One region of the Granulosicoccus antarcticus IMCC3135 genome, then DNA from elsewhere that is predicted to be linked to it. Evidence: predicted binding sites of a transcription regulator. Region 1 holds the regulator's gene; the other holds the start of a gene.
What was found. The regulator FNR, encoded in region 1, switches genes on or off when oxygen is low (the NO sensors DNR and NnrR bind a similar motif). The targets are predictions, from matches to a motif close to TTGATNTANATCAA.
Positions count from the first base shown of each region.

Region 2: ccoN (cytochrome-c oxidase, cbb3-type subunit I) is a predicted target of FNR. The motif match lies at 5,279-5,292, and genes of this name have one in related genera.

Region 1 is NZ_CP018632.1:2,878,065-2,893,629, forward strand. It holds gene IMCC3135_RS12475 (PepSY-associated TM helix domain-containing protein) at 11-1,090, opposite strand; gene IMCC3135_RS12480 (hypothetical protein) at 1,077-1,748, opposite strand; gene IMCC3135_RS12485 (HupE/UreJ family protein) at 1,757-2,434, opposite strand; gene IMCC3135_RS12490 (hypothetical protein) at 2,457-2,945, opposite strand; gene IMCC3135_RS12495 (hypothetical protein) at 2,956-3,414, opposite strand; gene IMCC3135_RS12500 (DUF6152 family protein) at 3,523-4,605, opposite strand; gene IMCC3135_RS12505 (MOSC domain-containing protein) at 4,899-5,402, shown strand; gene mgrA (L-glyceraldehyde 3-phosphate reductase) at 5,497-6,525, shown strand; gene IMCC3135_RS12515 (DksA/TraR family C4-type zinc finger protein) at 6,605-6,871, shown strand; gene IMCC3135_RS12520 (DMT family transporter) at 6,902-7,768, shown strand; gene fnr (fumarate/nitrate reduction transcriptional regulator Fnr) at 7,789-8,556, opposite strand; gene hemN (oxygen-independent coproporphyrinogen III oxidase) at 8,658-10,010, shown strand; gene IMCC3135_RS12535 (hypothetical protein) at 10,315-10,803, shown strand; gene yghU (glutathione-dependent disulfide-bond oxidoreductase) at 10,951-11,826, opposite strand; gene IMCC3135_RS12545 (Hsp70 family protein) at 12,038-13,288, shown strand; gene IMCC3135_RS12550 (malate/lactate/ureidoglycolate dehydrogenase) at 13,316-14,401, opposite strand; gene IMCC3135_RS12555 (DEAD/DEAH box helicase) at 14,516-15,565, shown strand, end outside.
Region 2 is NZ_CP018632.1:6,811,704-6,827,268, forward strand. It holds gene IMCC3135_RS29485 (FixH family protein) at 1-280, opposite strand, end outside; gene ccoG (cytochrome c oxidase accessory protein CcoG) at 294-1,706, opposite strand; gene ccoP (cytochrome-c oxidase, cbb3-type subunit III) at 1,773-2,708, opposite strand; gene IMCC3135_RS35670 (cbb3-type cytochrome oxidase subunit 3) at 2,701-2,943, opposite strand; gene ccoO (cytochrome-c oxidase, cbb3-type subunit II) at 2,958-3,566, opposite strand; gene ccoN (cytochrome-c oxidase, cbb3-type subunit I) at 3,598-5,115, opposite strand; gene ccoS (cbb3-type cytochrome oxidase assembly protein CcoS) at 5,416-5,661, opposite strand; gene IMCC3135_RS29520 (heavy metal translocating P-type ATPase) at 5,640-8,240, opposite strand; gene IMCC3135_RS29525 (sulfite exporter TauE/SafE family protein) at 8,237-8,983, opposite strand; gene IMCC3135_RS29530 (DUF2788 domain-containing protein) at 9,022-9,231, opposite strand; gene IMCC3135_RS29535 (DUF2189 domain-containing protein) at 9,232-10,095, opposite strand; gene IMCC3135_RS29540 (NAD(+) synthase) at 10,569-12,614, shown strand; gene IMCC3135_RS29545 (hypothetical protein) at 12,708-13,637, opposite strand; gene IMCC3135_RS29550 (TAXI family TRAP transporter solute-binding subunit) at 13,904-14,902, shown strand; gene IMCC3135_RS29555 (CHASE domain-containing protein) at 15,273-15,565, shown strand, end outside.

The DNA of each region.
Region 1 (15,565 bases):
TAGGGGTAAATTACTTGCTGGCAGCCTTCCGGCGAGAACGCGGCAGACGGTGGCTGATGAAGGTTGTAAACCCACTCAGGCCAATGTAGGTCATGCCAATACCGATGATTGAAAGAAATACATCATAGAGCCAGCCATCGAACCCGCCCGTATGTACGGTACGCATCGCCTGATAGGCTTTTTCTCCTAATGAGGATGTGCTCGCATCAACGCGCAAGCCCATCATGCCGTCAAATGCAGTGATGTGTACACGGCTGTTGCCGTGCTCGGCCCACTCACTTGTCGTACGCATTTGAATGACTTTATCCTCCGCGGCGCTGGGCCAGACCAGGCCTGTGATGTGGGCCTGTGGAAATACTGTCATGGCTCGCCCCAATGCCCGCTCCCAAACGGCTTCGCTTTGACCGTCGAGCGCATCCACTCCTTCACCAAAATCAGCCCCATACGTATCACTCTCCGGGGAATAGAAGAACGATCTTGATGTGTCCGGGAATGTGATTACCACGCCGCTTAGTAGAACGATGGCAAAGGGCAGGCTCGACAAAAAACCCAGATTGCGATGACTGAGCAGAATGTGTGGACGTATGAGTTTTCGGGGAATAAGTCCTACTCGCCAGTGACGGCGTTTGGGCCAATAGGCCACAAGCCCGGCCAGGATCATGAGCAGTGATGCCAGACCTGCAGCGCCGACGACATACAGGCCGGCGGTGCCGCTCAGCAATCGGTGGTGCAGGTCCAGTAGCCAATCTTCCGGACGGCCATTGGGAGCCCACTCTTCAAGCACACTGCCATCTGCCGCAATATAAGCGGCATGCTTGTTGACAAGATCTATACGGCTGATTCCAACGTTTTCGTCCCCAAAGCGGATATGGTTGATGGTATGAGCACCAAATGCGGATTCACTTGATTCAACGATACTGAGCAAATCATTCACATTGCGATCCAGCCCCTGTGCCTGTTGTGCAAACGCCAGGCGAACATAGGCGTCTTTCCAGATCAGAGCCGTACCTGTTGAGGCGATGAGAATCAGCAGCAGGGCCAGAATTGCCCCCATCCATGCATGGATAAAACGGGCGCTAGAACTCAACATTGTTGATGACCTTGCCGTCCACTGCGCGATACATCTCTTTGTGTTCACTGTAATAGCCGCTTACGGTCAGCTCGATCTGGATAGGGCCTTCTTCCAGATTCATGAAATACCAGCCGTGGTAGCCAGGGAAGGCTGCCGTGAAGGATCCGTTCTGGCCACGGCCTTCGCCCTTGCTGTAGGCCATTTCAAAACCATCCGGATAGTTGCTGGCATCCGCTGTTGAGGGATGGCCGTGAAACTCATAGAACACCCCGTCACCTTCCGGGTTCAGTAGCTTCCATGAATAGACCAGCGTGGAATTCTCGGGGATAATGAATTTGTGTTCAATCTCGCCCAGGTCATCTATCTCCAATACGATTGTTTCAGACATGAACGGCGCATCTTCCAGCTTTAGCATGCCGCGAATAGAGCGATTGATCTCCTCGGCTTCCAGGTCATACTCTTCAACATTGAAACTCAGGTTCTGTCCGAAATCAGTGCCCGCTTTTTCAACGGTAGTGCTGGCAAGAGCGTTGATTCCGGTCAGCTTGCCGAAGCCTGTCAAGTCTACGCCGTGCTCTGCTGGCAATACGAACATGACCAGTAGCGCCCCTGCCGCGGCAGCAGCCATGACAAGTTTTGGGCCATTGGATTTTTTTCGCTGTGATGACTTCGACATGATTTAGCTCAACTGAAATAGAAACCGATGCTTTGCATGCCAAACAGGAAGAGTCCGGCGCCAAAGAGAAAAATGTTGGTAGAGCGAGCAATCCGCGGAAAATCAGGCAGGCCTCGCAACCATCCGAATAACAAGATAAGTAGCGTCAGTGCGATAAACTGTCCCAGTTCGACCCCGATGTTGAACGAGATCATATTCTCCACAAGACCATCCTGAGACAAGCTGATGTCTTGCAGTTTGGTGGACAAGCCAAGGCCGTGGACAAGTCCAAAACCGAACACGGCAATTCGTGGATCGAGAAAATTGATAGACTCCAGATTCTCCAGAGCCTTGTAGCAAACCGACAGGCCGATGATGGCATCGATCAGATAGGCATTGACATCGATGCCGGAAAGCACGCCGAACAGCAAGGTAATGGAATGACCAATGGCGAACAGGCTGACGAACTTCAGCACATCCTTGAAGGCCCTCAGAAAGAAGATCACACCAGCCAGATAAAGCAGGTGATCGTAGCCTGTGACCATATGCTTGGCACCCAGGTACATATAGGGGAATATATGCACCCCTTCAGCATTGGCCAGAAAAGACTGATCACCACTGGCTACACCATGGGCGTAAGCAGGGCTGCAGGCAAACATCAGCCACACAATGGGTGCGGCTGACAAGAGTTTATTGAGGAGTCTCATTGGCAGTATGGATACTTCAGTCCTACAAGTCTTCTACGTAGGGGATAAAGCGGCCGAGTACGATGATGCTGGTCCACAGGCACAACGACAAGCCTGTCGACAGTTTGGCATTGAGGCTTAAATCACTGAAGTTATTGGCTCCGGCCTGTATTTTTGGACGCACCTTGAAAGTAAAGTAGAGGGCGTTCAGACCGGCGATGATGATAAATAGTATTTTTATCCTGAAGGCAATGTTGATGAAGTAGCGCCCCGGATCGCCCACGACAAAAAGTGCACCTGTGATGAGGTTGATGGCAAATCCGATCAGCGTTGCAATGATGAATTTGTCGACCAGTCTCAGGGAAATGTTGGGAGCAAATCCAATAACGCTCAGGTCAACGATCAATAGCGATCCCAGTAGCAGGCACAGTCCGAGAAAATGAAACATCTCCAACGTCGGCCAAACCCAGCTATGGCTGGTGATGAACTGGTTAAGCGCAGAATTGCTCAGTAATTCAATGATTGTTTCCACCGGTCAGCTCCTAGAATATGTAGCCGATGAGGCGGCCGAAAATGATCGTGACGACCCATGAACAGATTGCAGCAATTGCCAGGCGTCGATCCGTTTTGGTGACATCACTCTGGGTTCGATACCCGACCTTGACCATTCGGTAGGTCAGAAAGAGTGAAAGAAACAGGCAGGCGAACTTTGCATAAAGCGCCCAGTTATAACCGAGCGACGTTGCACTACCCATGAACAGAGCAGTGCCGGAAATCAGATTGACTACAAAGCCTGCCTGCGCAAGTCGCCAGTACGGCATGACTGCCGATCGGGGGATCGCGTCGGCGAACCCGAGGATGCGTAATGCAAGCATGACGGAGATACCGACCAGAACGCCCATTCCCAATGCATGCAGGGAGAGGGCTATTGGATAACCCCAGATGGATGATGAAATCATCATCCCGATGGAGGAATCCTCTAACGCTAGTAAAAAGTCCATAAGCCATCTCTTGCGACACGCATTGCTTGACGGTGCATATTGTCCGTATATTCAGATGTTTTGATGAGAGCTGTGGATCCCGAGGGGATCCACAGTGGGATCACTGTTCTAGCGTCCTTCTTCGACGGTCAGGTCATCGCAGTTGAATGGCGCATACTGACCATCCATTTTGACGGACTTCTGCAAGTGCGAATTGGGCTCTGCAAGGTAGACCGGATCGGTGATGGTGTATTCATGCACCAACTCGTTCTTGTCATCAACATAGAAAGTCTCGGCGATTTCCATCTGCTCGCTGTAGGGCACGGTACGTTCAGTACGGCCGCCGATCACTTCGAGAAAGCCCGGAGAAAAACCTTTGGTCATGACGTCAAGCTTGTTACCTGTCCATTTACCCACCGAATAACCGGCCATCGTAGGTTCGATCTGCTCTGGAAAGTCACCGTCGATATGAATAGTGCGTTTGGTATCCATAAAGCCATAGGTCAAGGTCACCTCGGTTGGTGTCTGCTCGATCTTGTTGACCATCTGGTCAAAACGGTAATCAAGAATGATATTGGTGGGCTGGCAGCTGAAACGCGGATTGTCTTCAGAAGTCCAGTTGCCGGATATATCCAGGGCTGCCTGGGTTAATACAAAGGCTGGTGCCGGACCTGCATAAGCCGCTGGTGGACCACTGGGGATGGGCTCTCCCCACTCGCCAACAATGGATGCCCCATCGGTGGCTGTAGCACTATCGGTCTTTTTATCGTCGCCTGTGGGAGCCTCGTCCTGTTCCGGATTGATGAACTCGCCGTTGTCACCGATTTCACCGTAACGAATGAGCGTTCTTCCATCGCTGAATGTAACGGACTCGGTATAGCAGGTCGTGGGTTCGGTGCGCGCAGGAGAACCGAAAATCTCGATTTCCGTGCCGACCTCGAACATGGACGTTTTCCAGCCCTTGCGTTTCAGCAGGCTGCCGGAGCGCAACTCACAGCGCCAGTTGACGACTTCGTTGTTTGCCTCAGGCACGTCGAAATAGACATAGGAGTGAGGGTTCGCGAATCTGACCTTGGTGACTACGCCTTTTTTTGTCAGAGTCTGCGACAAGTCGAATTGTCCGTTGACGCCGTGGTGAGCGTAGGTTGCAGCGGGAAGAGCAGTCCCCCCACACAACGCGACAATCGCACTAATCATGAGTTTCTTACGCATCGTTATTCCTCTGAAATCAACTGGAAATCGGTGGTTTTTAGCCGGGTGTAGAGAGCGTCGAGCCATTGCTTCCTGTTGTCTCTTTTCCAGAGAAATACCGGACGCGTTCGACACTGAGCATCATTTAAAACGATAATTAGTGATTTAGCAACATAATATCTATGATATTAATTAAATACATATTATTTGCACAATTGGTTTGCGTCATGATTCTGGGCTGGACTTGCAGAGCTAGGCCGCTACAGGTCACTTGAACGAGTCATAATTCCAGCAACCGATTCCAATACCTGTTTATGAGAACGTTAAAAGAACTACTGAATACCTTGCCTCAGCAAGGTCGTGTCGAATGGATCGGTGTGCGCACAGTTCGCCGTACGCCCATGACTGAGCTGAATGAAGTGAGGGCTTGCAGCGCAAGTGGGCTTGAGGGGGATCGGTATGCCGGACGTACCGGGGAGCGGCACGTAACCTTGTTGCAGGCTGAACACCTGCCAGCAATTGCCGGCTTTCTGGGCAGGCAGGAGATAGCTCCAGAGTTGTTGCGTCGCAACCTCATTGTCAGTGGCATCAATCTGTTGGCATTGAAAAACCGCTATTGCCAGATAGGCGAGGTCATACTGGAAATCACAGGTGCCTGTCACCCCTGTAGCCGGATGGAAGAACTACTGGGTGAGGGCGGGTACAACGCCGTACGGGGTCATGGCGGCATGACTGCCCGCGTGTTGCAGGACGGAATCTTGCGAAAGGGCGATACCGTGATCATGCTTGAGTCGCATGCTGATGCATCAGAACCCTGAGCTGGGCGAGTCGGCAGAAATATGACAGGCAGGGCAGACAACTCACAGTTCAGTATGATGTGTGCGTCACTCTAATAAATTCAGGAACCAAGCCATGAGTTACCAACCTGCTGACGATCGTTATGCAACTATGCCGTATCGTCGCTGCGGTCATTCAGGATTGCTGCTGCCGGCCGTTTCTCTGGGGCTTTGGCACAATTTCGGCCACGATGTTGCCTACCAGACGCAGCGTGCCATTTGTCATGCCGCCTTTGATGCGGGTATCACGCACTTTGATCTGGCCAACAACTACGGCCCGCCACCGGGCTCTGCTGAAACAGCTTTTGGTCAGATCCTGGCCAGTGATTTCAAAGGCTACCGAGATGAGCTGATCATCTCCTCCAAGGCCGGTTACAACATGTGGCCCGGACCCTATGGTGAGATGGGAAGCCGCAAGTATCTGATTGCCTCTTGTGATCAAAGCCTGAAACGCATGGGGTTGGATTATGTGGATATCTTCTATTCACACCGTTTTGATCCCAATACACCATTAGAGGAAACCATGGGTGCGCTGGATCATATCGTTCGATCCGGCAGAGCCATGTATGTGGGTATCTCATCGTACAATTCGGAACGGACGCGCGAGGCGGTAGCCATCTTGAAAAGCCTGGGTACTCCGTGCCTGATACATCAACCCAGCTACAACATTCTCAATCGCTGGGTCGAGACAGATGGTCTGAAAGATACTCTCAAGGAGTTGGGTGTCGGCTCGATCGCCTACACACCATTGGCGCAGGGGATGTTGACAGACAAGTACCTCAACGGCATTCCCGAAGGCAGTCGTGCCACTCAGGGGAAGTCTCTCAAAAAGTCATTTGTGTCCGAAAAAGCGGTAGAGAGTATTCGCGCCCTTAATGAAATAGCACTTGGTCGGGGTCAGAGCCTGGCGCAGATGGCGATTGCGTGGGTGCTACGTAACGAAGGCATCACAACAGCGTTGATTGGTGCCTCAAAGCCTGAGCAGGTGGTGCAGTGTGCAGCCGCTGTCAACAACCTTGAATTTACTCAAGAGGAGCTGACAGCTATTGATGCGAGTGCGAATGAAGAGGATATTAACCTCTGGGCAAAATCTTCAGAGTCCTGATCTCTGGGGTCGCTTCACTGGATGATGGTAGGGGCGGTGCGTGAGTGCACCGCTCTAATTCAATCTAGAGGGTCAGGTCATGGCGGGTGGTTGGTCAAAAGATGGGGCTGTACAGGATCAGATTGATGCCAGTGTCGATGAGGCCGTCAATCGGGCTCGGCAACAACTGCACAAGGGTGAGAGTCTGGTTGATTGTGAGGAATGTGGAGAGCCCATTCCGGAGGCTCGTCGGCGTGCTGTCAGTGGTGTTCGATTGTGTGTAACCTGTCAGGAAAATGCTGACGAGCATCGCAGCGAGCAAGCCGGCTTCAACCGGCGAGGCAGCAAGGACAGCCAGCTGCGTTGATCGGGCGGCACGGTATTCTGAGAGTTATTGATGAAGATTTTGATTGCCTGTGCCCCGGGTATTTTTTTACTGCTCTGGTCGGGTGGATTCACTGTGGCCAAGATAGGCATCAGCGACGCTGATCCGCTAACGTTGCTCGCCTTGCGTTATGCCTGCGTTGTCGTGATATTGCTGCCTTTTTGCCTGATCATCAAGCCGCCTTTGCCCAAGGGCAGGCAGCAATGGTTGAACCTTGCCCTGGTAGGGTTTCTGATACAGGTTGCCTATTTTGGTACGGCCTGGATGGCATTCTACAAGGGCGGTTCGGCAGGCACCGTGGCACTGATCACCTCACTGCAACCCATTCTGGTCGCCTTGATCATGCCGATGATGTCCAGCGAGCGGGTGTCTATCAAACGCTGGCTCGGCCTCGCTCTGGGGCTTGCAGGCACCAGTCTGGTATTGGCGGGCAATGCCGGGATCGAACCTATCAGCCTGACGGTGCTGGTATTCTCGACATCTGCCTTGATTGCGTTCACGATAGCGACGGTGTGGGAAAAGCGTTTTGGTGTTGCGCATCATCCGTTGACGTCAAACATGGTTCAGTACACCGTGGGACTTGCGGGTACCTTGCCGTTGGCGTTGCTATTTGAGCCCATGCATATTGAGGTGACTGTGCCGTTTCTGTTTGCACTGGCCTACCTGGTACTGGGTAACTCCCTGCTTGCCATCAGTTTGCTGCTGATGATGATTCGTCGAGGTGAGGCTACGCGTGTGTCCGCCTTGTTTTTTCTGGTGCCGCCAGTCTCTGCGCTCATCGCCTGGCTGGTTCTGGATGAGCACATGAGTTCACTGGCCTGGCTCGGTATGGCTGTGGCTGCTATCGGTGTCTGGATGACGACTCGCCGCGTGGTGTGAGCGGCAGGGAAGGGTCTGACTCAGCTCAGGACTTGCTTGTTAGCATTGATCAGTTGGCGCAACTGCCCCATGTCTATCAGTTTTATCTGTTTGCCTTGCGCCTCTATCAGCCCTTGTTCGTGAAACTTGGAAAACGTGCGTGAGACAGTTTCGAGTTTCAAACCCAGGTAGCTGCCAATCTCCTGACGAGTCATGCGTAGCACGAACTCAACGGAGGAATACCCCAGATGGCGATAACGTTCCGAGAGATTCAGAAGAAAGGCTGCTACGCGCTCTTCGGCCTTCATGGTGCCCAGTAACAGCATGACATTGTGTTCGCGCATGATTTCACGGCTCATGATGCGGTGTAGTTGGTGCTGCAAAGGTGGGAACTCGCGGGCGATGCGTTCCAGGTCGGTGTAGGGAAGGATGCAGACCTCGCTGTCTTCCAGAGCAATGGCATCGACCCCGTGCTGCTCTGTTGCTACGCCTTCAAAGCCGAGTAGCTCGCCGGGAACCTGGAAGCCGGTTATCTGGTCACGCCCATCGGTGGAGGTGATGCGTGTTTTGAAAAAACCGGCTCGCACGGCATACAGTGAATTGAAATCATCACCGACACGAAATACGTATTCTCCTCGCTTGATCCGTTTGCGCATTGACACCAGATTGTCGAGTTTTGCCAGATCAGTGGCTGGAATTCCACCCGGCACGCACAGGGTTCGGAGGCTACAGGTGGCGCAGGCGTCAGTGAGAGGCTTGTGGACGTGTATCTGAGGGCACTCATTGCACTGGGTCGAGGGATTGTTCATGTTCCTATACGTCGCTCATGTCTTTAAGCCCTTCGTCATTGATCGAAAGATCGTTGACATTAATCAAATCCGAATTTGACCACTTCGGTGATAGTACCATTATGAAAGAAGTCGACATTCGTGCCCCTAGATATACCAGTTATCCTACAGCTGACCGATTTGTCGAGGCTTTCGGGCCGGAAGACTATATCCGGCATCTGCAAGCTCGGGAAATGCGTCCGGCGGTACCGCTGTCGGTCTACGTTCACATCCCGTTCTGCAGTGCTCTTTGTTACTACTGTGCGTGCAGCAAGAAGATTACTCGCAATTACGAGAAGGCCGAACGCTATGTGAGACATCTTGTGGCAGAGTTGTCGCTGGTAGACGCCAGGCTTGGAGGTGATCGACGCCTGTTGCAACTGCACCTGGGTGGTGGCACGCCAACCTTTTTGAAAGAAAGAGAGCTGAGAATACTCATGAGTGCTCTTCGTGAGCATTATGCGCTGTCATCTTCCGGTGAATACTCCATAGAAGTGGACCCACGCACGGTTGATGATGAAAAAATGGCGCTGTTGAGCGAGCTTGGCTTCAACCGTATCAGTCTGGGGGTGCAGGATTTTGATCGTCAGGTGCAAACGGCCATCAATCGAGTGCAACCTGAAACACTGGTGCAATCTGTTCTGGATCGAGCCCGGTCACTGGGTTTTGAATCGACCAATTTCGATCTCATCTATGGCTTGCCCAGGCAGACACTGGCCGGGTTCGAGAAAACGATCGACTCTGTCATTGCCATGCGTCCCGATCGAATCGCGTTGTACAGCTATGCACACATGCCTTTAGTGTTCAAATCGCAGCGACTCATCAGTATCAATGACATGCCGAACGTTGCAACCAGTCAGGCTGTTTTTCGGATGGCCAATGAAAGGCTGGAAGCGGCAGGTTACGAGTATATCGGTATGGATCACTATGCTTTGCCGGATGACCCATTGGCAAAGGCGCATCGTAACGGCCTGTTGCACCGGAATTTTCAAGGGTATACAACACAGCCAGATTGTGACCTGGTCGCTCTGGGGTCCAGTTCCATTAGTCGCATTGGCAGTTGTTACAGTCAGAATCAAAAGAGTACCAACGATTACAACGACTGTATCTCGCAGGGCATATTGCCGACTCAAAGGGGCCTTGAGCTATCCCGCGACGATATGCTCAGACGGGCGATTATCATGGCCATCATGTGCCAGGGAGAAGTCGACAAGGAGACTTTCGAAGTTAACTACCTGATTGATTTCAATCAGTATTTTGCCGAAGAGTTGTTGGCATTGGAGCCATTGATGCAAGCCGGTATGGTTGATGATGAATCAAGCCGCATCGTGGTAACGGCAACGGGCCGGCGTGAGGCGCTGCGTCTCATCAGTGCCTGCTTCGATCGTTACCTGAGCGATCAAAAGTCAAGGGCGCGTTATTCAAAGGTGCTTTAGTCCTGCGCCTCCCGGGAAGCTGACCCAGATATGTGACATCAGTAGGTATCGGTGTGGGTATCCAGCGACAGACGATCGGGTACAAACTCTCAGTAGTCGAATTACTGAAGCAATGTTCTGGCGGGTCGCTGATAGAATAGTGACTAGACGTCGTATGTATCACCAAATGCAATGGACGCCGCCTGTTTTTTCCGGCTACCGTGCCGTGTGAGGTATGTATATGGCTAGAACATGGTTGGTACGACTTTCAATGGTACTTGCGTGTTTCTCGTTGCTTAGTTGCAAAGTTGAACCAGTATCCCGGTTGTCTGGACAATTAGAACCGTTTTACGGTAAGTACACCGGAACAAGCGAATCACCAGAAGGTAGAGGCGAGGTTGCCGATCGTGACCTGACGGTATCTATCCAGCCCTTGGAGAAGAACGGCTTTTCGGTCAACTGGACGACCGTGATTCACACTGCCGACGGGCAGAAGAAAAAGAGTGCGCCTTCCATTGATTTCTACCCGTCTTCCAGGCCCGGCCTTTTTGTATCTGCAATGAAAACCGATGTATTTGGACATACTGTGCCCTACGATCCTATCGCCAAGGACGGAAACCCCTATGTATGGGCAGGGCTGGATGACACGACACTGACGGTATCGGCGTTGTATATTCTTGATGGCGGTGGTTACGAAGTACAGGTATACAAGCGCTCGCTCAATGAATCTGGCTTATCTCTGGAATTTGAAAGGATAAAAGATGGTGAGCCAATGACCCGAATTTCCGCTCAGCTGAACCCCGTACCGCGTTGACACCTATCTCATGAAACTGAGCTGTCGGTTCTTGTGAGCATATGGGATAGAGGGTGGGGGCTCTCAGCGGCCAGCCTCATGACAAGGCTGGCCGGCGTGCTACCGCTTCAAAATATTGACTGATCCGTCAGGTTCTGCCCGACCAGCTCAGGCTTCCGGGGCGAGTTTGTCCTGTGTATTCGTATCAAAGTCGCTGGCATCGTGGCGTTCATGCAGCTGAGAAGAAGGCTCACCAAACGTGCGGTTGACCATACGACCACGCTTAACGGCTTCACGCTCAGCGATTCGTTCGGCCCATGCCATGACGTTCTTGTATGAAGGGGTGTCCAGAAATTCAGCTGCTTCATAAACAGTGTTCAGCACCAATGCGCCATACCACGGCCAGATGGCCATATCGGCGATGGAATATTCGTCGCCTGCCATGTACTCATTGTTTGCCAGATGGCGATCCAGAACATCAAGCTGGCGTTTGGTTTCCATGGTGAACCGATCGATGCAATATTCAATCTTTACCGGCGCGTAAACATAGAAATGGCCAAAGCCGCCGCCAAGGTAGGGGGCACTGCCCATGAGCCAGAACAACCAGTTCATGCACTCGGTGCGCTTGGCAAAATCTGTCGGCAGGAATGCCCCGTATTTTTCTGCCAGGTACAGAAGAATAGAGCCGGACTCGAAAACCCGGGTAGGAGGCGTGGTGGTGTGATCCATCAGAGCAGGAATTTTCGAATTCGGGTTGACGTCGACAAAACCACTGCCGAACTGGTCTCCGTCACCGATTTTGATCAGATGTGCATCGTATTCGGCGGCACTGATGCCCTTCGCCAGCAGCTCTTCGAGCATGATGGTTACTTTCACCCCATTGGGTGTAGCCATTGAATAGAGCTGCAGCGGGTGCTTGCCGATCGGCAGTTCCTTGTCTTGTGTAGGACCTGCAATCGGACGGTTGATGCTGGCCCATTTACCGCCGCTGGCGGCATCCCAGGTCCAGACCTTGGGTGGGGTGTAATCAGGTAAATCGCTCATTGTTCTGTTTGTTCTGCGTTGGAGTTTGAAGAAGCACTCAAATAGAGAGACAGACTGTAGCAGGAGCTCATGGCACTAATGAAGCTACCTTACGGCGAATTAAAGTTGCATCAGTCAGGATGTGCGTTTCGTTTGCCAGATGCTGCCACCTCGACACCAGTCTGGTTTACACTAGCGGGTTCCCCGTCACTGGCACACAGCACCGATTTCCATGAACGCAGGCGGTATTGATTTCGGCACATCCAACTCCAGTGTCGGTTATTTGAAAAGCGGTGAGCCCACCCTGTTAGCGTTTGGTGAGGACGGCTATTCCGTGCCCACAGCCATCTTCTATTCGGCAGAATCTGCTGAGGTCTACTTCGGCAAACAGGCGGTTTCGCAATACACCGAAGAGGTTGAAGGTCGGTTGTTGCGTTCCTTGAAATCCATCCTGGGTTCCTCCCTGATGGGCGAGAAGACTGCGATCCGGAACCGGCGAGTTGCTTTCAGTGACATCATTCAGGACTTCTTCGGTTTCCTTCGAGTCACCCTGGCGAGTCAGGGGCAAGCGGATATGAACCAGGTCGTGTTGGGCAGGCCTGTGCACTTCGTGGACGATAATCCGGAAATGGATCGGCTGGCAGAGCGGCAATTGCGCGAAATTGCCGAAAAGTCAGGATTCGAGCATGTGGAGTTTCAGTTCGAACCCGTCGCCGCCGCACTCACCTACGAGAGCAAGCTGCAGGATGAGCAACTGGCTCTGGTTGTCGATATTGGCGGTGGTACGGCCGATTTCAGCATTATCCGCCTGTCTCCCGAGAGGCATCGGCAGGCCGACAGGACAAGTGATATCCTGTCCACGGTGGGTATCCACATTGGTGGTACGGATTTCGACCGATTGCTGAGTCTGCATTCCCTGATGCCATTGCTGGGGATGGGGACGCTGGTCAAAGGCACCACAAGACAGTTGCCGAATTCTACCTACTACGATCTGGCTACCTGGCACCGTATTCCGCTCTTGTACAACAATGCAACTGAGCAGAAAATTCGCCAGATTCAGCTCGATGCGGCCGAAGCCGACAAGGTGCGCCTGCTTGGCGAGGTCGTATCGCGCAAACTGGGGCATGCGCTGGCAAGAAAGGTGGAGCAATCCAAGATCAAGCTGTCTGCCAGTGGCATCAGCGAATGTCTGTTACAGGGGCTATCCCGCGATTTGCAGACCGTTATCAGTCGCGATGAATTCGAAACCGCCATCGGTTCGGTGGTTGAGCGTCTGAGCCACTGTGTGTCGACAGCATTGCTTGACTCACAAATACGGCCAGAGGCCATTACCCGCGTTTTTTATACGGGAGGAACCTCTGCCGTACCTTTGCTACGGCAGCAGTTCGGTGAAATGTTTCCCTCAGCTCAACATGTGCAGGGGGATACCTTCGGCAGCGTGGGTCTGGGGTTGACTATTGATGCCGCCAGACGATTTGCCTGATTGTTTCACGAACCCTAAGAGCAGGGCTCAGGAAGCCTTTGTCAGCAGCGCGTTGATGGCGGTTGGGTCCAGTTTGAATCGATCTGCAATATCCACGATCTGACGTACTGTTTCATCATCGACTGGAATGCCATGATCGGTACGTTGCTGACGGTTCTGATGCTCTGTCTCGCCAGGCAGGAGTACCGCGGGGGTGCCAACAGCGGGTTGCCGGGATTTGATGAAGTTGTAGAACTCCTCTGTTCGCTGTTCGATAGCCTTTCTACTGTCGAAAGCGCTGGGATCGATAATGATGGAAAACATGTTGTTGATGACCCCATGGGGCAGGTGTTCCATCGTGGCTACCGTGTCGGTGCTTGACAGGGCACCTGCCAGCAGTTCGACGAATATTCCCAGTCCTGATCCCTTGTGTGCACCGAATGCGCTGAGAGATCCCTGTCTTGATTGAGCCATGGGGTCAGGGTCGAGAGTCTCCAGGCCTTGCTCATCGATCAGACAGCCAGGCGGCACTTTCTCACCCTTGTTGCTTGCAACTCGGACTTTTCCGAAGGCAACGGTACTGGTTGCAATATCCAGCAAAGGTTTGGCCTGACCTTTGAGCGGCATTGCCATGCTGATCGGATTGGTTGAGAAGCCACTTTCGCGTGCACCGAAGGGGGCAACAATAGGGGCATGGCCTACGACATTGACCATGTGAATGGAGACATAGCCACGGGCTGCGCAGTACTCTGAATAGGTGCCGACACGCGAAACATGACCTGAGTCTCGCAAAGCCAGAATAGCCACCTTGTGTTCTGGCACACACTTCATTGCATGGTCCAGTGCCAACAGAGCCATACGGTGACCGAAGCCACGTTTGGCATCGACAACGGAAATGGCGCCCATGGGAGCATGCAGCAATGGTTCCTGATTGGGGACCAGGTTGCCGTCGAGTATCTGCTCGCCATATAAGGGCAGCATGCCGATACCGTGCGAATCATGTCCGGTCAGATTGGCATCGGTGAGGTGGCTGGCAACGATGTCAGCTTCGTTCTCATTGCAACCGAATCCTTTCAATACTGCAGTGGCGAATTGTTTGACCGACTGGCTTGTATAGTTTGATGCAACAGGCATAAGGGACCCTTGAATGTAGTGTGCTTTTCAGTTCAGCAATGAGTGTACTTGTTTGCCTGTCAACAGGGACTGTCTCAAGGTACACTAGTGCTTGTTATTTTTAATGAACGCTACATGTCATTCAACGCATTTGCCATGCCCTCCAGCCTGACTCAGGTACTTGATCAGCTGGGGCTGCAAGTACCAACGCGAGTGCAGCAAGAGCTTTTTCCGGTCGTTGTCGAAGGCCGTGATGTGCTGGTATCAGCCAACACGGGCTCGGGCAAAACCCTGGCCTACTTGCTGCCACTGCTCAGTCAGGTTCTGGCGAGTGCTGGCAAACAGCGTGCCTGCACTCTGGTTGTCGTGCCTACTCGAGAACTGGTCGGTCAGCTGGCAAAAGTGCTCGGCGACTTTGCCCAGATTCCAGGTGGCTGCAAAGTGGCTACGCTGGCTGGTGGTTCTTCGATCAATACGCAACTGATGCAATTGCGTGGCGGGGCTGATTTCATTCTGGCCACACCTGGACGATTGCTTGATGTCATCAAGCACAACGGCATTGATAAAAGCAGTATCGATGTCCTGGTACTGGATGAGGCCGATCGTTTGCTCGATGAAGGCTTTCAGGATCAGCTGGATGAACTCATCGCAGAGTTTCGTCCTCGTCAACGTTTGATGGTCTCAGCAACCTACTCAAGGAAAGTTCGCGCAAAAGCGGGCTGGATATTGAAAAATCCGGTTTTTCTGGATCTGGCAACAGCGGTTGAGCAGGTGCGGCACCGAGCGGTGGAAGTTGATGAGCAGCGTCGAAAAGAATTGCTGTTGTTTCTGTTTGAACAGGACCTTGCAGCACCTGCCCTGATTTTTGCAGCTGACAGAAGAGGTGCTGAAAAGCTGGCAGAAAACCTGTCCAAGGCTTCAATAAAAGCCGCTGTATTGCATGGCAAATTGTCCATGGCGCAGCGCGCCAACGTGCTCAGACAGTTGGAAGATGGCGATTTACAGGCATTGGTCGCAACTGATCTTGCCGCGCGTGGCATCGATGTGCCCAGTCTGCCGGTGGTCATCAATTATGATCTGCCCCGATCGGTCGAGTTATATACCCATCGAATCGGACGCACGGCACGTGCAGGTCTGACGGGCGAGGCCATCAGTCTGGTCGACATTAATAGCGAGGCTCATCTG
Region 2 (15,565 bases), 3.9 Mb from region 1:
CCAGTACCAACCCTTCCTCGGTACGGGTCACTGTTGCCGCCAGCCCCAGCAATGAGGCCGATCGATCACGCTCGATGCGCTGATTGATACCCTTGCCTTCCGCGTAATAGTCATCGACCACCAGTGAATTATTGGTAGTCAGTGCCAGGTACACCATCATGATGCCCAGTAACACGGAGATCAGAGGGAAGCTGATCAGAAACCATGGCCAGCCGTAGCGATACCACGGCTTGGTCTGGCGGTCCGAATCATCGATTGGAGTATTGATGGCAGTGCTCATGGTTAAAAAAAATCTACTCAAACATTTCTGGTAGAAAAAAGGAAGTCTTGGAGGTTTGAACAACGGAGCTGTCATCAACCGCCTCGACAGCGATCATGATCAGATTACTGCCCGCATCACCCGCATCCGGTTCAGCACGCACACGTAACGCAATCGTACGGTTGGAGGCAGAAGCTACCTCAATCGTATCGACCGTATCTATATGCAATGTTGGCAGGCCTGTGACAGACACCTTGAATGTGCGATCAAACTCGGCACTGTTGATGAGATTGAGACGGTAGACATTTTCGATCACGCCGTTCTTGACCTCTCTGGACAACGCCCCACGGTCACGCATGACATCCAGCATGACCGGCACACGGGTAGCGATGTGTCCAATCAGCACTCCGGTCACTGTCAGCAGAATCACACTGTAAATGAGTATCCGAGGTCGAAAGACGCGCCGCCACAACTGGGCACGCGTCCAGCCGTTTTCCATACCATTGAGCGTGTCATAGCGGATCAAACCTTTGGGACTGCCTACTTTTTCCATGACCTGATCACAGGCATCGATACAAGCTGCACAGCCAATGCATTCGTACTGCTGGCCATCTCGAATATCGATGCCGGTAGGACACACCTGCACACACAGGCTGCAATCCACACAGTCACCACGCCCTTCGACGCTGGATTTTTTAGAGCGCGCACCGCGCGGCTCGCCACGGCCAGGATCGTAGGTGATAACCCAGGTATCGTTGTCGAACATGACGCCCTGAAAACGTGCATAGGGGCACATGTACTTGCACACCTGCTCGCGCAGAAAGCCAGCGTTACCGTAAGTGGCAAAACCGTAAAACACGATCCAGAACATCTGCCAGGAACCCAGTGACAAAGTGACAAATTGCCCCAGCATGTCGCGTATAGGTGTGAAATAACCAACGAAGGTGATTCCTGTCCATAGAGCGAAGGCGATCCAGGCACCGTGTTTGGCAATTTTCAAGCGCAGCTTGTGCGCCGAAAAAGCCGAGGCATCCAGTTTCATGCGACGGGCACGATCGCCTTCGATCTTGCGCTCTATCCACATGAATATTTCGGTATAAACCGTTTGCGGGCAGGCAAAACCACACCACACCCGACCAGCAACCGCCGTAAACAGAAACAGCGACATTGCCGAGATAATGAGAAGGGCTGCCAGATAAATGAAATCCTGTGGGTACAGGATGAGCCCGAAAATATGGAACTTGCGGGCAGCCAGATCAAACAAGACAGCCTGACGGTCGTTCCATGACAACCATGGCAGACCGTAGAACAGCACCTGCGTCAACCAGACAAAAATCCAACGCCACTTGGCAAAAAGACCTGTCACAGAGCGCATGTACACCTTGCGGCTCACTTCCAGCAGCAATTGCTCTTGTCGCTTGCTGCCGGGCGAAGTAGATGTAGACATTGGTTGACCGTTCAGTTTAGTGGATGGCTACGCGGTGGCACGCGCAGCCATCACAGGGGTCACAAACTAGTTGGTTTGTGTTGTGCTCTCATCAGAATTTGACAAGCTCCAGATATAGGCTGCCAGTACATGCGCCTTGCCCTCATCCAGTAGATTTCCGAAAGATGGCATGCGATTGTTAAAACCATTACTGATCGCATCTTCAATCGATTTGCGTGAACCGCCATACAGCCAGGTGTCATCCGTCAGATTGGGAGCACCTACCGCCGCGACACCTTTCCCATCTGCGCCATGACAAGCTGCACAAACAGCAAATTTAGGCTTGGCTTTCGCCGCCAGGATGGCATCATGCCGGCTGTCGGATAATGACAGTACATAGTTGGCCATCGCTTCCACATCAGCGGGTGTATTACCGATGGCCGCAGCCATTGCCGGCATCACCGCGTTACGACCGTTAAGTACCGTGTGCTTGATGTATTCCGGATCACCGGCTCCCAGCCAGTCATTGTCGGACAGATTGGGAAACGAGCGACTGCCGCGCGCATCGGAACCATGACACTGACTGCAATAGGTCAGAAACAGACGTTCCCCCATGGCTTGTGCCTCGGGATCTTTTGCCACTTCTGCAATATCCTGAGCCATATAGCCGGCAAACAACGGCGCCGTCACCTCATCCATCTTGGCCACTTCGTCATCGTACTGCCCGTTTTGCGTCCAATTCAGTGTGCCTTTGAACGTACCCAGTCCCGGATACAGAATCAGGTAGCCAACCCCGAAAACACACGTGATGTAGAACAGATACAACCACCAGCGAGGCAAGGGATTGTTCAGCTCACGCAGATTTTCATCCCATACATGTCCGGTGGACTCGACCACGCCATCAACTGCAGGTGGCACTTTCGCCCGGGATGTCACCCATGCCAGCAGAAAGCAGGCAAGAATGGAAATGATGGTTATAGCGGATACATAGTGACTCCAGAAACTACTTACAAAATCAGACATGCCGCACCTCCTGTTCTGCTGTTGCACGGGCCGCTGACTGGTCGGCGGATTTGATGCTGGATGAATTCCTTCTGTTTTCAGCCAGCTGTTCTTCGACAGTTCGCTCTTGCATGTCATCGTCAGCAAACGGCAGATTGGCCGCTTCATCAAAACGTTGTTTCTGACGTCCGCTGTAAGCCCACCATACGATCAATAGAAATACGACAAAGCTGACGACGGTGATTACCACCCTCATGTCCATGATTTCCACTACTGCACCCCATTGCCGGCAGTACCCATCACTTGCAGATAGGCGATCAGAGCATCAAGCTCATTCTTGCCTTCCAGCATGCTCGGACCTGCAGCTATCTGTTCATCGGTATAAGGATGGCCCAACATGCGCAGCACGTTCATCTTCTTCGTGACACCTTCTGGATCCAATGGAGACTTTGCGAGCCAAGGGTAAGCCGGCATGACTGATTCAGGCACCAGATCACGAGGGTTATTCATGTGAACACGGTGCCATTCATCGGTATAACGTCCACCTACACGATGCAGGTCTGGCCCCGTGCGTTTGCTGCCCCACTGGAACGGTCGGTCGTAAACGAATTCACCGGCCACCGAGTAAGGTCCATACCGTTCTGTCTCGGCACGAAAGGGACGAATCATCTGCGAGTGGCAGTTGTAGCAGCCTTCACGCACATAGACATCGCGTCCGGTCAGTTGCAAGGCATCGTAGGGCTCAAGCCCTGCAACCGGTTCAGTCGTGGACTTCTGGTAGAACAATGGCACGATCTCCACCAGTCCTCCTACCGATACGACTAATACGATCAGAATAGCCATCAGACCGATGTTTTTCTCGATCAGCTCGTGTGTCAATTTCATCTTGTAATCTCTATCGCTTGCCTGATCAGGAATGCGCTGCTGAAGCGACTGCCGGGGCCTTACCACCACCTGCATGTCCATGATTGACAGCAGGAATGGCTGCAACCGCGTTCTTGCCCTGACGAATGGTCATGATCATGTTGAACAGCATCAGCAACATACCGCTGAGATACAGCAAACCACCGAAAAATCGCATCATGAAGTACGGATGGGTTGCTTTGACCGCTTCGATGAAAGCATAGACAAGCGTTCCATCGGGGTTGGTTGCACGCCACATCAGGCCCTGCATGACACCTGCAATCCACATAGAGGCGATGTACAGAACGATACCCAGAGTCGAGACCCAGAAATGCACTTCAATCAGTTTGACGCTGTACATCTGATTACGACCAAACAGGCGCGGAATGAGGTAGTAGATTGAACCCATGGTGATCATGCCGACCCAACCGAGCGCACCGGAATGCACATGGCCAATGGTCCAGTCAGTGTAGTGAGACAGCGCGTTGACTGTCTTGATGGCCATCATCGGACCTTCGAACGTCGACATGCCATAGAACGACAGCGAGACGATCAGAAACTTCAGGATGGGATCGGTACGCAGTTTGTGCCAGGCACCTGACAAGGTCATGATGCCGTTGATCATGCCACCCCAGCTGGGTGCCAGCAGGATCAGTGAAAACACCATACCCACGGACTGAGTCCAGTCTGGCAAAGCGGTGTAATGCAAATGGTGCGGACCGGCCCACATGTACGTGAAAATCAATCCCCAGAAATGCACGATGGACAAGCGATAAGAGTAGATCGGGCGCCCTGCCTGCTTGGGAATGAAGTAGTACATCATGCCGAGGAATCCGGCAGTCAGAAAGAAGCCCACGGCGTTATGACCGTACCACCACTGGATCATGGCATCCTGTACACCAGCGTAGGCAGAGTAGGACTTTCCAAGCGTGACGGGAACGGCAGCGCTGTTGACAATATGCAGTATGGCAACCGTCAGAATATAGGCACCGTAGAACCAGTTGGCCACATAGATATGAGGAGTCTTGCGCTTCACTATTGTGCCGAAGAACACCAGCGCAAACGCAATCCAGACCACTGCAATCAGGATATCGATGGGCCATTCCAGTTCAGCATATTCCTTGGACTGAGTAATACCCATTGGCAGCGTGATGGCCGCCAGCACGATGACTGTCTGCCAGCCCCAGAAAGTAAATGGCACCAGCCACCCGCCCCAGAGTCGAGCCTGACAAGTTCGCTGCACGACGTAATAACCGGTGGCAAACAGCGCGCTTCCGCCGAAGGCAAAGATCACGGCATTGGTATGCAAAGGTCGCAGACGACCAAAACTGAACCAGGAGATACCCAGATTGAACTCAGGCCATGTCAACTGGGCTGCAATGATGACACCAACCAGCATGCCGACAACGCCCCACACAACAGTCATCACGGCAAACTGCCGAACCACTTTGTAGTTGTAGGTGTCTTTACTCTCAACCTGCAAGTCGTCGTGCTCAGCAGCTGCCAACCCCGCCGTCTCGTTCATGGTAGTACTCATCAATCGCAACCCTCGGCGTGAAATCTATATGGCATTACAGCAACGTCCAGTCCTTAGTACAACTGAAAGATGCATTTTCTGCAGGCGAAAATACGTATCGACATAGCGCCTGTCGATCTGCAGATGTTACGCAATAGAACACGGCAACTTCTTGACATAGGTCAAGCCGAGGAGGATAGAGCTGCCAGCTGACTGATAAAGCAGGAGAAACACCTGTGAACAACAATCGTCACAAGCAGCGAAACCCTCAACCTCTAACCGCTGCCAGTACCTGAACCTGCGTGATGATCAGTGACTTTCAGGAGGCGTCTCATTCTCGCTTACCCCTATCTTGTCACCCGTCTCGTTCAATTTCTCTGCCTTCTTCTCAGTACTGTTCTTAGCCTGGACGGGCCGGTCATCATCAAGCAATATGCTCCATGCAGGCCCTTGGTCATCGTCGAACTGGCCGCTCTTGTTCATCCAGAAAAAGACCAGAACAGCCACCACCACCGCCATGACCGACAGTGGTATCAGAAGATATAGCGATTCCACAGGCGGGACCTCGGTTGACGAACAGAATCGACCGGCACAGATCCGGGACGCGACCATAATCGTTGAGCGTTACTGACGACCAGCAGCGAGCTGGCCGCCATACCAATGGCGGCAGCCCAAGGTGGCACATAACCCAAGGCCGCTAGCGGAATGGCCGTGACATTGTAAATGGCTGCCCATGCCAGATTCTGACGTACGATTTTCATGGTCTGGACAGACTTGGCAAGCAACGGCTCCAATCCCTCAAGCCCGGGTAGTAGAGAAATGACATCAGCGGCGGTGCGTGCCAGCGCTGTCGCCTCACCCGCGGCCAGAGAGACATCGGCACTCGCCAGCACCGGGGCATCATTGATGCCATCACCCACCATCAAAACAGTCGCGCCACCAGCTTGCAACTTAGCGACATAAGCCTGTTTTTCAGTCGGTGTAACACCTGCCGTGTATTGAGCAATACCCAGTGACTGAGCTGCGACTTGTACCGCAGGCAGCCGATCACCGGACAATAGATGAACCGTCAACCCATCTTGAATCAAGCCCCTGACCAAAGACAAGGCTTCATCACGCAACGAATCACTGATGAGAAAACGTGCCAGTACGACCGGCGCTCCAGGCTCAAGCCCCCCACCTGATTCCATCAGCGAACGTTGTGCCAGAAAGACCTCACTGGCAGCTCGTGCCTGCTCGTCATCGGCGGCCTGCCATGAGTGCGCAGTCTCTGGCGTCACGCCACACCAGTTGGCAGACCCCACATAGAAGGCAAATCTTGCGCTATCGGTCGGTTCGATACTGGCCGCCAGACCATGGCCTGCACAATGTTCCAGATCGACAGCGACATACCCCAGGTGTACCAGCTCGGCAATAGCGTCAGCACCTGTCGGTTCTACGCTGGACGCCTGTCGCAAGGCATGCGCGTAGGGATGTGTGGAGCCCATTTCCAGAGCTGTAGCCAACTGCAAAACCTGACTACGCTCCCATCCCTGAGCCAGCTGAATACCACTGACAGTGGGAGCGCCGGTGGTCAGCGTGCCGGTCTTGTCGAACACGACATCTGTCACTCGGGCCAGAGTTTCCAGAGCGTGGCCGCGGGTGATCAGCAAACGGCTACGTAACAGATCACCGGTGGCTGCAGCCAGCGCCGCTGGTGTCGCCAGTGACAAGGCACAAGGACAGGACACGACCAGTACGGCAATAGCCGTTGTTGCTGCTCGTGTTGCATCCAGCTGCATCCAGACTAGCCACACCATCGCGGCAAACACCAGCAAAGCGGTAACAAAAACGGTTGCAATGCGATCAGCAATACGAACGGCCCTGGGTTTCTCAGTGGCACCGCGATCAATCAACCGATCTATGACCGACAAGGTACTGGCCGCCTGCCGTCGCAGAACACGCACTTGTACAGGCGCACCCGTCAACAAAGAACCTCCGGCCAGCACATCCCCCGGCCCGATCGGCACGGGCACCGATTCACCGGTCACCAGGGCATTATTGACGTCGCTATGGCCGGCCTGCACAACACTATCCACAGGCACACGTTCACCGGTATTGATCAGAACAAGATCATCCACGTCGAGTCGCGCTGCCGGTACCGTTTCGAGCTCATCACCAACAAGACGTTGTGCGGTTTCAGGTGCCGCAGCACTGATGTCATCCACCGCCCGCATCGCACGTCGCCGCGCCGCCCATTCAAGATAGCGCGCACCAGACAACAGAAATACGAACATGGCCACCGAGTCAAAATAGATCTCTCCAGTGCCGGTGACTGTCGCCCAGACGCTCGAAAAAAAAGCGGCCAGTATGCCGATACTCACCGGCACATCCATACCCGGCTCACGCCGTTTCAGATCCAGCCAGGCGCCCTTCAAAAAAGGCACGGCACTGTAGAGCAATACGGGGGTCGTCAGCACCAGACTCGCCCAGCGCATCAGACTCTCGTGGCTCGGATCAATGTCGCCATCCCCACTCAGATAAGCTGGCAATGCATACATCATGACTTGCATGGTGGCAATACCTGCCACAAACAGGCGCTGCAAATGCACACGAGATTCGCGCTTGAGTGCCAGCTCGCGCTCGCGGGCATCAAAGGGTGCGCAGCTATAACCCATCTGCGCCACCCGTCGCAAGATATCGGACAGCTTCAGACGCGCGATATCAAAACGGACACTGGCACGTCCACTGGAAAAATTGACACTACTGCGCTCAACTCCTGGCAAAGCCGCAATCGAGCGCTCCAGTACCCACACGCAGGCGCCACAACGCATGCCCTCAACCGACAAATTCACATCCACCAGTTCGCTGCTACGAGCAGGGTCATCTGAACTCACTGGCTGCAGATAACGCTCACTGATTTCGGGCTCGTCAAATACTCCCACTTCATCCAGTCTGGCGGCAAGTTTGTCCGGGATAACACCAAATTGGGCAGGTTCAGTGCGGAAGCGGTAATAGTCGCCCAGGCCCGACTCCACGATGGCTTGCATGACCGCCTCGCAGCCAGCACAGCAAAGATCATGCGAGGCGCCGTCAAAGTCGACTTGCCAGCATCCGGGCTCCAGCACCTCTTCTGTACAGTGGTAGCATCTCATGCGGCGATCATCATGCTCCAGTGCATGAACCCTCTCAGGCCCAGCAGGATGATCAGACTACCTGCCAGTAAACGCACCCAGCGGTTCCGACTGATCCTGCCCAGCCATTGGCCGGACAAGCCCAGCAACATCAGGTTGGGCAAGGTACCGAGACCAAAGGCCAGCATCAATAGTGCCCCCTGGTACCAGCCACCCGATACCAGTGCCGCGCTGAGAGCTGCGTAGACCATCCCACAAGGCACAAGCCCCCACAGAGAACCAGCCAGCACTGAATTCACAAACCCCAAACCCGTCAGGCGAGCCGTGGCGACAGGCCGGATATGCTGCCAAAGATGCTTGCCCCAAGACTCCGCCATGGCCCCTATTCGCTTGAAGCCAATAACGTACAAACCCATCAGCACCACCAACAGATTACTGAGAAAGAAGGCTGTCTGTTGAATCGGCAGCATCGACTGCATTAACCATGCAACGGAACCCACACCTCCCGCCAGCGCACCCAACAGGGAATAGGTCAGTATACGACCCAGGTTATAGGCGGCCACGGCTGAAAAAGCGGAGCGAACAGGACCCTCTGGCGTTTTGCCACCCTCGACCTTCACGGGAATGTTCAACGCGCGCGACACAGGCTTTTGATTCATCATGCCCAGCGCACTGACAATGCCACCACACATACCCGCACAGTGCACACCGCCCAGCAGCCCTGTCAGGAATACGGCAAGCAGAGAAATATCAGGATAGGTCATGGTTGCAGATCAGGTACCAGGAACGCACGTCACCAGATTCAGATATCCAAAATGCGCTGAATAATACTCTTGGCAATAAACCCCAACATGCCAAAACCCAGTACAAAGAAAAGAACCAAGGTGCCCACCTTGCCAGCCTTCGATTCTTTCGCCAGATTCCAGACGATGAACAACATGTACAGCATGAAGCCGCCAACACCAAAGGTCAGCCCGAATGATGAAATCTGTTGTTCTGTAAAACCAAACACCTAATTAGCAGACTCAGGTTCGACTAGATCACGATAGGCATGCCATGTGGCGTGACCAATGAGAGGCGCTGTAATCAGCAACGGGAGGAAACCTGCAGCCAGACTCAGACCAATGATGACTACAACCAGTAAAGCCCAGAAATACAGGGGGCGAGGATTGGCCTGCAGACTGCGCACACTGCTGAACAGCGCCATGAACGTATCGGATGTGCGATCAAGCATCATCGGCGCGGATATAACACTGAGGGCGAAGACGATCGAGGCGAAAATAAAGCCAACTCCCACCCACAGCACCAGGAACTGCGGATTCTGAAAGGAAAAAATCATCGATAGCACACCCTGGACGGTCGGGAAGCTGGTCGTAGAACTCAAAGCAAAGAGTATCAGGGAAACTCGCGCCCAGACGATCATGGCGAAGGTCAGAATGATGGCAAAAAATGCCAGCCCTGAGAGGTTTCTCGACCAGCAAGTCAATGATTTGGTCAGACTCGCCTTGCCGAATTTTTCCTGCTGACGTGACAAATCGTAGATTCCAGTACACAGGAAAGGCCCCATCAGGAAGAATCCGCCAATCAGCCCCATGGTCAGTTGCCACTTGGTGGCATAGACCCAGACGATGGCATAACCCATCAGCACGAATACCAGGCCATAGAGGCAACCCTTGAAGCGTGTAGCCACCATATCCTGCCAGCCACGTTGCAACCAGCTCAATGGCGCCCTGGCCTCCAGACGTCTGATGGCCGGCATTGGCGGTGGCAATTCCTCACCCACAGTAGAGCTTGCCTCTACGGGTGCTGTGCCTCCGGCCTCAGGCGAGCCAGCGCTCGGTCGGGATCCAGTTGAATTGTCGGTGGTATTTGTCATGCCTACTCCCGCGCTGTACGCAATAACCTGTAACGGTGGCCCAGACGCTAACATAGCGCAAACCAATCGCCCACATGTTGACCATGATCAACGAGATGCATCACGATGATCAGTCGATATACAGCGTTACCAATATAGCCTCTTATCGTGCCGGTTACAGCAAGGCCTGACAACAGACTTACAATCCGTAACTGCTTTGACTAATTCTCTTGCATACATTGATGAATCAGAGGCTAACATGGCGTAAGGGATCGTGAAATAATTAAGTATCAGTTTTCAGTTGGTCCTGCGCCTGTCCGGCAAGGCGTGAGAAGGGCGAATAGCTGGCTATTCAACCGCCGAACAACGCGGCAGGGCAGGATGCAGGGACGACTGAAAATGATAATTAATTGTTTCACGATCCCTAAGCCTATCGCCCGCGTCTTGACGATTGTCAAAGGACGCTTTCTTTCAACCCACCTTAAAATTTGCACATGAAAGGATATGCCCGAATTGCTGCCGCCATACCTGCTGCTGCCGTTGCCGATGTCACTGCAAATCGTGAGCGCACTCTGACACTGTGGCGTGAAGCCGATATGGGTTGCGCCAACGTTGTCGTGTTTCCGGAACTGGGCCTCAGTGGCTACAGCATCCGCGATCTCTGTATGAACACCACGCTACTGGACGCCTGCGAAGACTCCTTGTCGCAACTGATCGAAGCCGGCGAATCCTTCGAACCTGTTGCCATCGTGGGATTGCCCTTGCGCTTCAACCATGGTTTGTACAACTGCGCCGCCCTGATCCATCACGGCAAACTGCTGGGGGTGGTCCCCAAGGCCTACCTGCCGAACTATCGTGAATTTGAAGAAGCACGCTGGTTCCGCTCCGGTTTTGACTTGCCACCAGGCGCCACCATCACGGTGGGCAAACACAAGGCACCTTTCGGACTCGACCTGTTATTCAACAGCTCCCTGCCCGAGTTGATGCTCGGTGTGGAGGTCTGTGAAGACAACTGGGTACAAGTGCCACCCAGCAGCTTTCAGGTCTCGGCTGGGGCTAGCGTCATCTGTAACCTGTCCGCTTCGAATTTCACGATCGGCAAAGCCGAACTGCGACGCCTGCTGGCACGATCAACATCCGATCGTGGCAAATGCGCTTATGTCTATGTTGCAGCAGGTCCGGGAGAATCATCCACCGATGTCAGCTTCGACGCCGATGCCTTCATTTGTGAAAATGGCAACGTGCTGGTGGAATCACATCGCTTCCAGCGTACCGGGCAGCTCATCGTGCAGGATATCGATCTGGAACTACTGGCCTTCGAACGACGTTCCACGGGAACCTTTGGTGACTGTGCCCGTGAAAACCAGCGCCCGATGCGAACCATTGACTTCAAGTCCACGGTGCCTCAAGGCATGGTCAGACATGTATCACGCACACCTTTCCTGCCACGCGACCCGGCCACTCTGGCCAATCGCTGCTGGGAGATGTTCGAGATTCAGAGTAATGCACTAGCCACCCGCATGGCGGCTATCGGCAAACCCAAACTGGTGCTCGGTGTTTCCGGAGGCCTGGACTCCAGCCACGCAGCTCTGGTGGCCGCAGCCGCTCTCGATCTGCGAGGCCAGCCGCGCACCGATCTGCTGTGCGTCACCTTGCCAGGCTTCGGTACCAGCGATGGCACTCGTGACAACGCCGAAGCACTATCCCACGCCCTGGGTGCCAGCTTCAGTCAGGTGAGCATTTCCGATGCCAGCCGTACGGTACTTGAAGCTATCAAGCACCCTGCCACACAGAATGTGGATACGGTTGAACAGCTTATCGAACAGCTGCGCACTCATCCTGAATTGGGCGATGTCACTCTCGAGAACGTCCAGGCACGACTACGCACCTTGTTGCTGATGACCATGGCTAACCAGAACGGTGGCCTGGTGGTTGGCACAGGCGACCTGTCAGAGAAAGCCTTGGGATGGTCTACCTATGCTGGCGATCATATTGCCATGTACGATGTGAATGCGGGTGTACCCAAGACACTCATCCAGTTCGTCATACGCTGGGTGGCCAATGAACGGGCCAGCACCTGGAGCGACAGTGAGAGCTTGCGAACAACCTTGTTTGCCATTCTGGACACGCCTATTTCCCCGGAACTGCTGCCGGCCAGCGCCGAAGGTCAGATATCGCAACTCACCGAAGAGAAAATCGGGCCTTACGAACTGCACGATTTCTTTCTCTATCACTTTGTCCGACATGGTGCCCGACCGTCACGCATTCTTGATCTGGCACGCGTCGCCTTCAACGAATCACAATACAATGACGAGACCCTGAAGAAATGGCTCAGCGTTTTCATCAAGCGTTTTTTCACACATCAGTTCAAACGCTCTTGCACTGCCGATGGACCAAAGGTGGGCAATGTAGCCTTGTCGCCCAGAGGTGACTGGCGCATGCCTTCCGATGCCAAGCCTGACACCTGGCTGGAAGATATTGCCAATTGGCATGCCAGCCCGACTGTCGCCAAGGACTCAGGTGGGCGGCCTTTGTACTAAAGTATAAAAGCGAGATGACCCTCAGAAATGAGGGTCATTAACCTCCAACCAAGCAGCCACCAGAATAGGCCCGCTCAGCGTGACACCTATCCCTTAGCGTCCTGATACTGAATCGAATATCAAGCTATCGGACCACAAGGACCATGATTGTATAATGGTGCTCGTAGTTCCATCAGCGGTTATCGTGACTTCAACCGTGTCCACATCCCCTGTAGCCCCGTTCATGGTCAGCACGTTGCCCGATTCAAAGCTAAGCTCCATTTCGCCTGCACCGTTGGCGGGGGTCAGATCAGTGGGGACATGAACTGTCATTCGTTCACCCCCTGTCCAGTCAGCTTGTACCGAGAAGTCTCCGGTGAGCGCAGAATCACGCCAGAAGTCAGTATCCGAGTCCTCGATAACCAGAGAAGCGTCACTGCCTTCACGACTGAAATCAAAATTGGTGGTGGTCCAGAACCTGTCACTACGGCCGCCGAAGTCTCCTGAAGCTCGAATAACTTCAGTTTGATCATCACGTTCGAAATCAGTGAAGGTGATGTATATGGCCTCATAGATTGCAGTCGATACCTGCCCATCAAACATCACGATCCCATCCTGGCAGTTATCAAAGTCAAAATGCCAAGTCAGCAAGTTATCTGTGTGATAGCCCTGGGTTTCAGGTATGACAACCAGTGTCCCTCCATTACTGCAGACGGTGTCCGCACGTTGAGTGATCAATTCAGTCGTTTCAGGGTTCACCTCCGGCCAGCCATCATAGGTTGGATCAGAATAGTCTGGTGCTGTGAGAATTTTATCGCCGTAAAGCTTGCCTGAAAAGATGCCAAAAACATTGGCAACGATATCGACGTAATTGTCCGGTGTAATCACCGCTGCAGATTGCTCAGGATCCGGTGTGGGATCCGGTGTTGGGTCGGGTGTGGCTGTCTGTTGGTCAGTCGGATCGTTCAATGGCTGTGCGCCTTCGTTATCACTTCCACTACAAGCCGCGACGAACATGACAAATACAAGCGATAGATATTTCAAAGTCAGCGCCCCTTCCATTCCATGAAATTGTGATGTAAATCACGATAATGTAAGAACCGGTCGCAACTGTCAAACCTACTTTCAGACAGGACCATTACTTACAACGCTCATCCACCATCGACGCTGTACGATGACTGTGAAAGTGCAAAAATACAGTACCGATGACCACACTCAATAGACACTCTGACGAGGATAGCAATTTGCACGTTCGCAATAATTTGAAAGGATTCAGGGGCGCACACTTTACTGACCTCCGGTTGGTTACCGTGCTGCTCACATTGCTCTTACTGCAGACCGCCTGTGCTACTAAAGCTGCTGTCAATAACGACTCGCAACTAACACTGATCGCGGCAAACGGTGGCGCGTGGTACCGCCAAGTCAATCTTCAGTTACACGAGGTGCTTGGCGCAGCGACCAGCAGTGAGCTGCAGATCATTAACGCGACGCCACTAGGCTTTCACATGGCGTTGAGAGGCCTCAAAGACCAAGCCGGCGCCGTTGTGTTCCAGTCCCCAGCCAACTCTGTAAAGTTAGCCAGCGAAGGCAAATTGACGATTACGAAGTTAGGAGGCGATGACAACATGACGGTTGAAAAAGAGCCGGTAGCACGTATTGACGGCATCACGGCTCTGTTCCCGATTCCTGCTCTGATCACGTATGTGGTGGTCAGTGATCTTAGCGGGTTAACTCGTCTTGATGATCTGCCTGAACTGGATGTCGCCTGGCTCGTGTTCGAAAACAAAGCGGAGCTCATCACGTACACACATTTTCTGCGCAGCGCCAAACTGAAATCACACGCACTTTTGCTGAGCGAGAGCTCGTTACCGGAGACAGTAGCCGATCTGCGTGACGAACGTATCGACGGCTTTATCTTCAAGCGTCTCGGTCAGGCCGAGGATCTGAGCAACGCTCTGCAGAGTCTGGAGGACATTGGCATCAGAATATTGTCGCTGAGCGACGAGCATATCAAGGCACTACACCTCACACCGATTGAGATTCCTGCGGATACCTTCGCCGGTCAGTCTGAGCAGGTCGTAACAGGCTCTTTAAGAATGTTTGCCTATGCCAACGCACACGTGAGCGATGACATGGCCTATCAGCTAGTCAAGGCATTCTGGGAAAACCAGAACGCTCTAGTCGGCAAGTCCACGACTTGGTCAGGCATCACACCTGCTCTACTGGATGAGGTGAGCACACCCTTCCATCCTGGCGCATTGCGCTATTACCAAGAAATCGGGGTCGAGTTGCCTGATAATTTGCACTAAGGGATCGTGAAATAATTAAGTATCAGTTTTCAGTTGGTCCTGGGGGACGCCCAGTCCGCCTGTCCGGCAAGGCGTGAGAAGGGCGAATAGCTGGCCATTCAACCGCCGAACAACGCGGCAGGGCAGGATGCAGGGACGACTGAAAATGATAATTAATTGTTTCACGATCCCTAACTCCCGTTCCGTCAGAATTTAGCACTTCAGTCGCTAAAAATGTAACCTTCAAAGCACCGAGCGGAATTACATCACTCTACATGTCTGCCTCAGGACTACCGTTAACAACAATACGCATTGACAGAATCTATTCGTTTTTCATTAACGCATTCGATCTAGGACTGTTGCACTTGCTTAAATTGTGATGGAAAACACCATGTCCACTGAACGAACAATAGCTCAATACTTGTTACCAATAGTTGTATTTGCAGTCGCTCTGGGATTCGGGTTCAAGTTCATCGATTTAAACCAGACTATCCGCGTCAACGAAAGCCAATTGGAGCGCCAGCAGCTACTGGCAGATGTACGCTCACAAATTGAACGCCATCTTGTACAAACCCTGACATCCACAGAACTGCTGGCACACGAGGTCGTGCGTACGCGTGGCCATCTGCAGAATTTTGAAACTCTGGCTCAAGGCATTCTCAACAGAATGCCAGCTATCAGCAA